2 regions of the Carnobacterium iners genome follow, and region 1 is predicted to be linked to the other one. Evidence: predicted binding sites of a transcription regulator. Region 1 holds the regulator's gene; the other holds the start of a gene.

Region 1 (4,721 bases):
CATTTTTACAACAAAAAGCAGGAAATAACAAACTAGAAGAAGCTTTTGTTATTGATGAAAAGTTGCATATTGAAGAGGTGACTGTAAAGGCGATTGAAGAGTTACAAAAACTGGCCCCATTTGGTACAGATAATCCAAAACCAACATTTCTTTTCGAACAAGTTCAAGTTCAAGAAATTAAAAGAATTGGAAGTGAAAAAACTCATTTGAAGTTGAAGTTACTCGAAGGTGATTCAGTCTTAGATGCAATAGGATTTCATTTGGGAACGATGGCAGAAAATATAGGAGCACAAGCCCAAGTGTCTGTTATCGGTAAACTTAATATTAATGAGTGGAATAGTTTACGTAAGCCTCAGTTGATGCTAGGGGACTTGGTAGTCAAAGGCACACAACTATTTGATCTAAGAAGCACTAGAATAGCAACAAGCATCTGGCAATTACCAATGGCTGACTATATCTTTTTTAACGAGAAAAATTACAAAGAATACCAAGGAAATGTGCCCAAAAACGCTTATTCTTATTTGATAACAAACCCAAAAGATATTGAGCAGATGACCATGAAATCAAGTAAATTAGTTTTAGTTGATTGTCCAAATCATTTAGATTTATTAAGTGAGCTACTAAATAATAGCAAGCCATCTAGTATTTACGTGAGCTTCTTTAATCGAGAAAGCATCTATTTAGAGGGTATGCCAAGCCGAATGCAATTTTCACAAGTCTTTAAATATATTGCAACGCATAAGAATATTGATGTTAGACATAAAATTAAAAATTTATCTAGTCATTTAAAATTAAAGGAAAACACATTAATTTTTATAATCAACGTGTTTTTTGAAGTAGATTTTGTTACAATACAAGATGGTATTATGAATAGTGTGCCAAATGTAAAAAAAATAGGATTAATAGATACAAAAGTTTATCAAAAACGACTGGGGAAATTTGCCGCAGAAGAAGCCCTGATCTACAGTCGCTTTGCAGAGCTTGAAAGCTGGATTAAAAGTCAATTAAATAAAGAACTGTAGAATTGAAACGGAGGAAAATGGAATGGATTTAAAAAATTATATAGCTGATGTACCTGATTTTCCAGAAGAAGGAATTATTTTTCGCGATATATCTCCTTTGATGGCTGACGGTGAGGCTTACCGATTTGCAACAAATGAAATTGTTAAATATGCAAAAGATAAAGGTGTAGATATGATTGTAGGACCTGAGGCACGAGGATTTATTGTGGGGTGCCCAGTAGCTTACGAGTTAGGAATAGGTTTTGCTCCTGCTCGAAAAAAAGGTAAATTACCGCGTGAAACGGTAGAAGTTAGCTACGGTTTAGAGTATGGAAATGACATTTTACAAATTCATAAAGATGCTATTAAACCTGGTCAAAAGGTACTTGTTTGCGACGACTTGTTAGCTACAGGTGGAACGATTGCAGCAACGATTAAACTAATTGAACAATTAGGTGGAGAAGTTGTTGGAACAGCTTTCTTGGTTGAGTTAAGTGAGCTAAAAGGCCGCAATAAAATCGAAGGTTACGATATTTTAGCGTTAATGGAATACTAATGATAATGAGTAAATTTATTTTTGACTAGTCTAGTTAAGGACAGGAAAAAGCAAAAAAATTTTTATCTATAGTGATACCGACCTTAAAATTAGAGTTTAATTCTAATCTTAAGGTCGGTCTTTTTTATCTATAGATAAAAAATTTAGTTTGCTAATAGATGGCTAGATAGCTCTATCAAATTAATAGCTTATTTTTTTACTTTTAAAAAAATTAAAAGATGTGACTACGATATAGACTAACAACTTTACCAAGAATAGTAACCTCATCTAGTAAAATATCGTTCATAGAATCGTTTTCCGGCTGAAGGCGGTAATAATTATCTTCACGGTAAAATCTTTTACAAGTAGCTTCGTCTTCACTTGTTAAGGCGATGACAATGTCTCCATTATTTGCGCTAGATTGTTTACGAATGATGACTTCGTCACCATCAAAGATACCAGCATTGATCATACTTTCTCCTCGTATAGTTAGCATAAATAACGTATCACTCTCTTGTTTTAGATTAGGGGGAAGTGGAAAATAATCAGAAGCTTCTTCAACAGCTAAGATAGGCTCACCTGCTGCCACTGTTCCCAATAAAGGGATTTGTTCTAGTTGAATTCCTAATTTTGTTAATCCAGTAGAGGTTAATTCAATTGCACGTGGCTTACTAGGATCTCTTTGAATAAAACCGTTCTTTTCAAGTCTAGATAAATGTCCATGTACAGTTGATGTAGAAGACAATGAAACAGCTGTTCCAATTTCACGTACTGTTGGCGGATAGCCTTTTAATTTTACTTGATCATGAATATATTGCAAAACTTCAATTTGTCTTGATTCTGGTGTCTTGCGCATAACTAAATACACCTCATTCCTTTTATTATTTCTTTTCTAGAATAACACAAATAAATAGCTGAATCAAACAAATGTTCGCTAAGATAAACCGATTTTGATGCATAAAATAGAGTTTTTTGGTATAGTGTTTAAATAATAAGAATTATGAGGTGAATAAGATGATATCTAAAGAACGAATAGAGCGGATCAACGCTCTAGCAAAAAAAGCTAAAAGTGAAGGATTAAGCTTATCCGAGCAGTCAGAACAAAAAAAGCTAAGAGAAGCATATTTAGCAGCCTTTAGAGGGGGCATGCGCAATCATATTGAAGGATTAAAGGTTGTCGATGAAGATGGTGCAGACGTGACCCCAGATAAATTAAAACAAATTCAAAAAGAAAAAGGTCTGCACAATCGCTAAATTTAGAGAATCCATTAAAAAACTTATTTTTATTAAATAGCGTTCAGACGTTGATTTGAACGCTAAAAAACAGTAAAATGAAATTAACACAATTGAGAGGATGATTTAATTGTTTGACAACACTGACCAATTAGCTATTAATACGATTAGAACACTTAGTATGGAAGGAGTCCAAAAAGCTAATTCTGGACATCCAGGATTACCAATGGGAGCAGCACCAATGGCTTACACACTTTGGGCAAAGCATCTGAAAGTAAATCCTAAAAATTCAAAATGGGTAGATCGTGATCGTTTCGTTCTTTCTGCAGGACATGGTTCTATTATGCTTTATAGTTTATTGCACCTTGCAGGTTACAATGTTTCAATTGAGGATTTGAAAAATTTCCGTCAATGGAATAGTAAAACTCCAGGACATCCAGAAGTAAACTTCACAGACGGTGTTGAAGCTACAACAGGTCCATTAGGCCAAGGAATAGCGAACGCAGTGGGTATGGCAATGGCAGAAACACATTTAGCAGCAACTTATAATAAAGAAAATTTTGCAGTTGTAGACCATTACACATACGCATTGTGCGGAGACGGCGATTTAATGGAAGGGGTTTCATCTGAAGCGGCTAGTTTAGCAGGTCATTTAAAACTGGATAAATTAATTATGTTGTATGATTCAAACGATATTTCTTTAGATGGACCAACATCAAAAGCGTTTACTGAAAATGTAGGGCAACGATTTGAAGCCTATAATTGGCAACATATCTTAGTAAAAGATGGCAATGATATCGAAGAAATTAATGCTGCAATTGAAACCGCAAAAGCTGAAACAACGAAACCAACTATTATTGAAGTAAAAACAATTATTGGTTTTGGCGCACCAAATGAAGGAACTCATAAAGTTCATGGCGCTCCACTAGGCCCAGAAGGCATTGAAGCTGCTAAAAAAGCTTACGGATGGGAAGGGAAAGATTTCTTTGTTCCAGAAGAAGTAAGCGACCGTTTTGAAGAAGACATGATCAAAAAAGGCGCACATTCAGAAAAAGAGTGGAATGCACTATTTAATGATTACCGTAAGGCGTATCCTGAATTAGCAGAACAATTTGAACAAGCTATGAATAACGAACTTCCAAAAGATTGGGATAGCGAATTGCCAAGTTTTTCAGAGGGAGATCCTGCTTTAGCATCAAGAGTTACGAGCAGTCAAGTATTAAATGCTATTTCTAAGACTGTTCCTGCTTTCTGGGGCGGATCTGCAGATTTATCTTCTTCGAATAATACAATGGTAGCTATTGAAAAAGACTTCCAACCTGGCCAATACGAAGGAAGAAACATTTGGTATGGCGTGCGTGAATTTGCTATGACAGCTGCAGCAAACGGAATAGCTTTACATGGTGGTTCAAAAACTTATGTGGGAACATTCTTTGTCTTTACAGATTATTTGAGAGCAGCTATTCGTTTAGCAGCTATTTCTAATTTGCCTGTAACGTATGTCTTTACACATGATTCTGTTGCAGTCGGAGAAGATGGACCAACACATGAACCTGTAGAACATCTATCAAGTTTACGTGGTATGTCTAATTTGACTGTTTTACGTCCAGCTGATGGTAACGAAGTCGTTGCTGCATGGAAGATTGCGCTAACTTCAACCGATCACCCAACAATGCTGGTATTATCACGTCAAAATTTACCTGTTTTACCTAAAACAGATGAATTGGCACAAGAAAATGTTGCTAAAGGTGCTTATGTACTTTCTCCACAAGATGGCGAGGTTCCAGATGGCATTTTAATTGCAACTGGATCTGAAGTTGCATTAGCAATAGAATCACAAAAAGCTCTTAAAGCAGCTGGAAAAGATGTTTCTGTTGTCTCTATGCCAAGTTTTGATTTATTCGAAAAACAAGATGCTGCCTACAAAGAGTCTGTTTTACCTCTTGCAGTTC
Region 2 (4,721 bases), 130 kb from region 1:
ATTTTAATCGCTAATACTTCAAATATGCCGGTTGCGGCTCGTGAAGCCTCAATTTATACAGGTATCACGATTGCAGAATACTTTAGAGATATGGGATACAGCGTGGCAATCATGGCTGACTCAACATCGCGTTGGGCAGAGGCACTTCGTGAGATGTCAGGTCGTTTGGAAGAAATGCCAGGAGATGAAGGGTACCCTGCCTATCTTGGTAGTCGTATTGCAGAATTTTACGAGCGTGCTGGTAAAATTATCGCATTAGGTACAGAAGGTCGTGAAGGAAGTATCACTGCTATTGGTGCAGTTTCGCCTCCAGGTGGAGATACCTCAGAACCAGTAACGCAAAATACATTACGTGTAGCTAAAGTTTTTTGGAGTTTAGATAATTTACTAGCTCAAAAACGTCACTTCCCATCCATTAACTGGTTATCTTCTTATTCATTGTACTCAGCTGAATTGGGGACATTTATTGGAAACAAGTTAGAAAAAAATTGGACTGTTATGGTAAGAAGAACCATGACGCTATTACAGGATGAATCAGAATTACAAGAAATTGTACGTTTAGTCGGCGTTGAATCTCTATCAGAAACGGATAGATTAAAACTTGAAGTATCTAAAATGATTCGTGAAGATTTCTTACAGCAAAATGCTTTTGATGATGTTGATAGCTATACGTCAATCGAAAAACAGTATGGAATGCTCTCTACCATTCTTGATTTCCAAGATGAAGCACTAGCCGGTATGAAATTAGGTTCTTACTTCAATGAGATTATTGAAGGAACTGTCGCTGTTCGAGAAAGAATTGCACGTAGTAAATATATCCCAGAAGAAAGAATTAGCGAATTTGATCAATTAAAAGAAGACATTAAAAATACGATTCATCAAATTGTTGAAGAAGGGGGAATGGACTCAGATGCTTAAAGAATACAAAACAGTAACAGAAGTTGTGGGCCCCTTAATGGCAGTTGAAGGCGTAGAAGGCGTTAAATTTGATGAACTAGTCGATATACAAATGCAAACTGGTGAAAAAAGACGTGGTCAAGTTTTAGAAATCAATGGCGATAAAGCTATGGTTCAGATTTTTGAAGGTTCAAGTGGAATAAATTTAGAAGATACAAAAGTACGTTTCTTAGGTAGACCACTTTCACTAGATGTTTCTGAGGATATGGTTGGTCGAGTATTTGATGGAATGGGACGAATTAACGATAATGGTCCTGAATTAATTCCAGAAAAAACAATGGATGTAAATGGTGAACCGATTAATCCAATGGCGCGCGATTATCCAGATGAATTCATCCAAACGGGAATTTCATCAATCGACCATTTGAATACATTAGTTAGAGGACAAAAACTACCTGTATTTTCAGGTTCAGGACTACCACATAAAGAATTAGCAGCTCAAATTGCTAGACAAGCAACCGTTTTAGATTCTGAAGAAGAGTTTGCGATTGTCTTTGCAGCAATTGGGATTACTTTTGAAGAAGCTGAATTTTTTATGGAAGATTTTCGTAAAACAGGAGCTATCGACCACTCAGTAATGTTTATTAATTTAGCTGATGATCCAGCTATCGAACGGATTGCAACGCCAAAAATGGCATTAACAACGGCTGAATATTTAGCTTACGAAAAAGATATGCATGTTCTTGTTATCATGACGGATATGACTAACTATTGTGAAGCTTTACGCGAAATTTCAGCAGCAAGACGTGAGGTACCAGGAAGACGTGGTTACCCAGGTTACTTGTATACAAACTTAGCAACATTGTTTGAACGTGCTGGACGTTTAGTAGGTGGAAAAGGTTCTGTTACTCAAATACCGATATTAACGATGCCCGAAGACGATATTACTCACCCAATTCCAGATTTAACAGGTTATATTACTGAAGGACAACTTATCTTATCTCGTGATTTATTCAATAGTGGAATCCAACCTCCAATTGATGTACTTCCCTCTTTATCGCGTTTGAAAGATAAAGGTACAGGAGAAGGGAAAACAAGAAAAGATCATGCTGCAACAATGAACCAAATGTTTGCTGCTTATGCTGAAGGTAAACAAGCAAAGGAATTAGCAGTTGTTTTAGGTGAATCTGCTCTTTCAGAAACAGATAAGTTATTTGCTAAATTCGGCGAGCGTTTTGAAAATGAATATGTAAACCAAGGTAATTACACGAATCGTACAATTGAACAATCACTAGATTTAGCTTGGGAATTGTTAGCTATTTTACCAAGAACAGAATTAAAGCGAATCAAAGATGAAATGTTAGACGAATACCTGCCGAAAGGGGAATGAGTCTAAATGGCAAAGTTAAACGTCAACCCTACAAGAATGGAATTAACCATTTTAAAACAACGATTAAGCACAGCAACTCGTGGTCATAAATTATTAAAAGATAAACAAGATGAATTGATGCGTCAGTTTATTACTCTAATCAGAAAAAATAATGTATTACGTTCAATAGTTGAAGAAAAATTAACTAGTGCGATGCAATCATTTGTAATGGCTAAGGCTTTACTAAATGAAAAATTTATTGAAGAGTTAGTAGCTATACCACCACGTTCGGTTGAATTAGAAATGTACCAAAAAAATATTATGAGTGTTTCAGTACCTGTAATGAATTTTGGATACGATGAGAGTCAAGATACAAATGATTTAAAGTATGGTTACCTAAATTCAAATAGTGAACTTGATACGTCAATCGAAGAGATGTCTGCGGTTATGACTGAACTGTTAGAACTTTCTGAGATAGAAAAAACATGCCAACTAATGGCAGATGAGATTGAGAAAACTCGTCGTCGTGTAAATGCTTTAGAATACATGACAATTCCTCAATTAGAAGAGACAATTTATTTCATCCAAATGAAATTAGATGAAAATGAGAGAGCGAATATAACTCGCTTAATGAAAGTTAAAGACATGGGTTAGCCTTTAATTTAAATCTGTTTTCATGAAGAAGTAGTATGACACGATTAGTGTTCATACTACTTCTTTTATATTTAAAATTATGTTTAAAATAACCTTGAAAAACTATATTCTCTTAAAAATAGGCTTTACTAGTATTAATGAAGAAATATGAAAAAAGGCGTACACCATTTCTATTTTTTATGGTACACTAAAAGGACAAGTGTTTGTAACTAGTTATTTAAAAATTACTTTTAATGTCTATATGTGAGGTGTAAAGAACAGTGTCTCAAAAATTTTCTTATGAAATAATGGAAGAAATTGCAGTGTTGTCAAAGAATAATAAAGGCTGGCAAAAAGAAATTAATTTAGTAAGTTGGAATGGTAATCCACCTAAATTTGATATTCGTGATTGGTCACCAAACCATGAGAAAATGGGTAAAGGTTTAACATTAACGAATGAAGAGATGGACACTCTCAAACTCTTCTTATCAACTTTTGAATAAAGTACTATTTTTATAAAAAAGAATAACTTATTTTTTTAGAATGGAAAGGATTTTGACATGGTAGATCGTGGACTTTTAATTGTTCTTTCAGGACCTTCTGGAGTAGGAAAAGGGACCGTAAGGAAAGCTATTTTTGAGCAAGAAGAAAATGACTTAGAATATTCTATTTCAATGACTACACGAAAAGAACGTATAGGGGAAATAGATGGAAGTGATTATTTTTTTAGAACCAAAGAACAGTTTGAAGATTTGATCAAAAAAGACGGTTTATTAGAATATGCAGAATATGTTGGAAATTATTATGGCACACCACTAGAGTATGTCAATCGAACGTTGGACAGTGGAAAAGATGTATTTTTAGAGATTGAAGTTCAAGGTGCTTTACAGGTGCGAGAAAAAATGCCTGAAGGGATCTTTATTTTCTTGACTCCGCCAGGGTTGAAAGAATTAAAATCACGTATAGTAAGTAGAGGAACAGATGAATCAAGTGTCATAGAAAGTCGGATGGAAAGAGCTATTGAGGAAATCAATTTGATGCAACACTATGATTATGCTGTTGAGAATGATAAAGTAGAAAATGCTGTTGCAAAAATTAAAGATATCGTTGAATGTGAACACTTAAAAGTTTCACGTGTTATCCATCGGTATAAAAAAATGATTGAGGAGTTGTAAAATATTATGATGTTATTGCCATCTATTGATAGTTTATTAGAAAAAATTGATTCAAAATATTCGTTAGTTATTTTAGCAAGCAAGCGTGCACACGAATTGGAAGCAAAGGCTATGCCTATGTTAGAAAATTACCAATCATATAAAAATGTGGGACGTGCACTAGAAGAAATTGACGCCGGAGATTTAGTTATCGATCCTACCACGGTTGGGCCTCAAGAGTAATTGCTTTTATTTAATCGCTAATAATTTTTACATGTGCTCCAAAATAGGTATTTACCTGTTTTTGGAGTATTTTTATTTTAGTAAATTAAGGAATTACTAGGTTCACAAGACAAACATCTTATTTTTTAGTAAACTGTTATCAGGTATCGTTAACATTCTGTTGTATTTTGAAGGAGGCTAGTCAAAATGTTAAAAAATAAAAATATTGCGTTATATGTTTGTGGAGGTATAGCATCCTATAAAGCTGTTGACTTAGTTAGACAGTTTATTAAACAAGGAGCAAATGTTAAAGTAGCAATGACTGCATCAGCTATGGAATTTGTAACCCCTTTGACGTTCCAAATAGTGAGCAAACACCATATATACACAGATACATTTGATGAGAGAGAAGAAGATAAAGTCAGTCATATCCATTTAGCAGACTG

The links. The regulator LexA, encoded in region 1, represses DNA repair genes until DNA is damaged. The targets are predictions, from matches to a motif close to CNAACANNTGTTNG.
Region 2: a site for LexA is predicted at 3,113-3,126, ahead of B9Y54_RS10230 (YdbC family protein). Genes of this name have one in related genera too.

The regions. Positions count from the first base shown of each region.
Region 1 is NZ_FXBJ01000002.1:2,004,471-2,009,191, reverse strand. Features, by position in the region: gene recJ (single-stranded-DNA-specific exonuclease RecJ) at 1-1,022, shown strand, start outside; gene B9Y54_RS09560 (adenine phosphoribosyltransferase) at 1,045-1,557, shown strand; gene lexA (transcriptional repressor LexA) at 1,769-2,392, opposite strand; gene B9Y54_RS09550 (DUF896 family protein) at 2,551-2,790, shown strand; gene tkt (transketolase) at 2,900-4,721, shown strand, end outside.
Region 2 is NZ_FXBJ01000002.1:2,135,377-2,140,097, reverse strand. Features, by position in the region: gene B9Y54_RS10245 (V-type ATP synthase subunit A) at 1-918, shown strand, start outside; gene B9Y54_RS10240 (V-type ATP synthase subunit B) at 911-2,287, shown strand; gene B9Y54_RS10235 (V-type ATP synthase subunit D) at 2,294-2,920, shown strand; gene B9Y54_RS10230 (YdbC family protein) at 3,181-3,402, shown strand; gene gmk (guanylate kinase) at 3,460-4,074, shown strand; gene rpoZ (DNA-directed RNA polymerase subunit omega) at 4,081-4,296, shown strand; gene coaBC (bifunctional phosphopantothenoylcysteine decarboxylase/phosphopantothenate--cysteine ligase CoaBC) at 4,483-4,721, shown strand, end outside.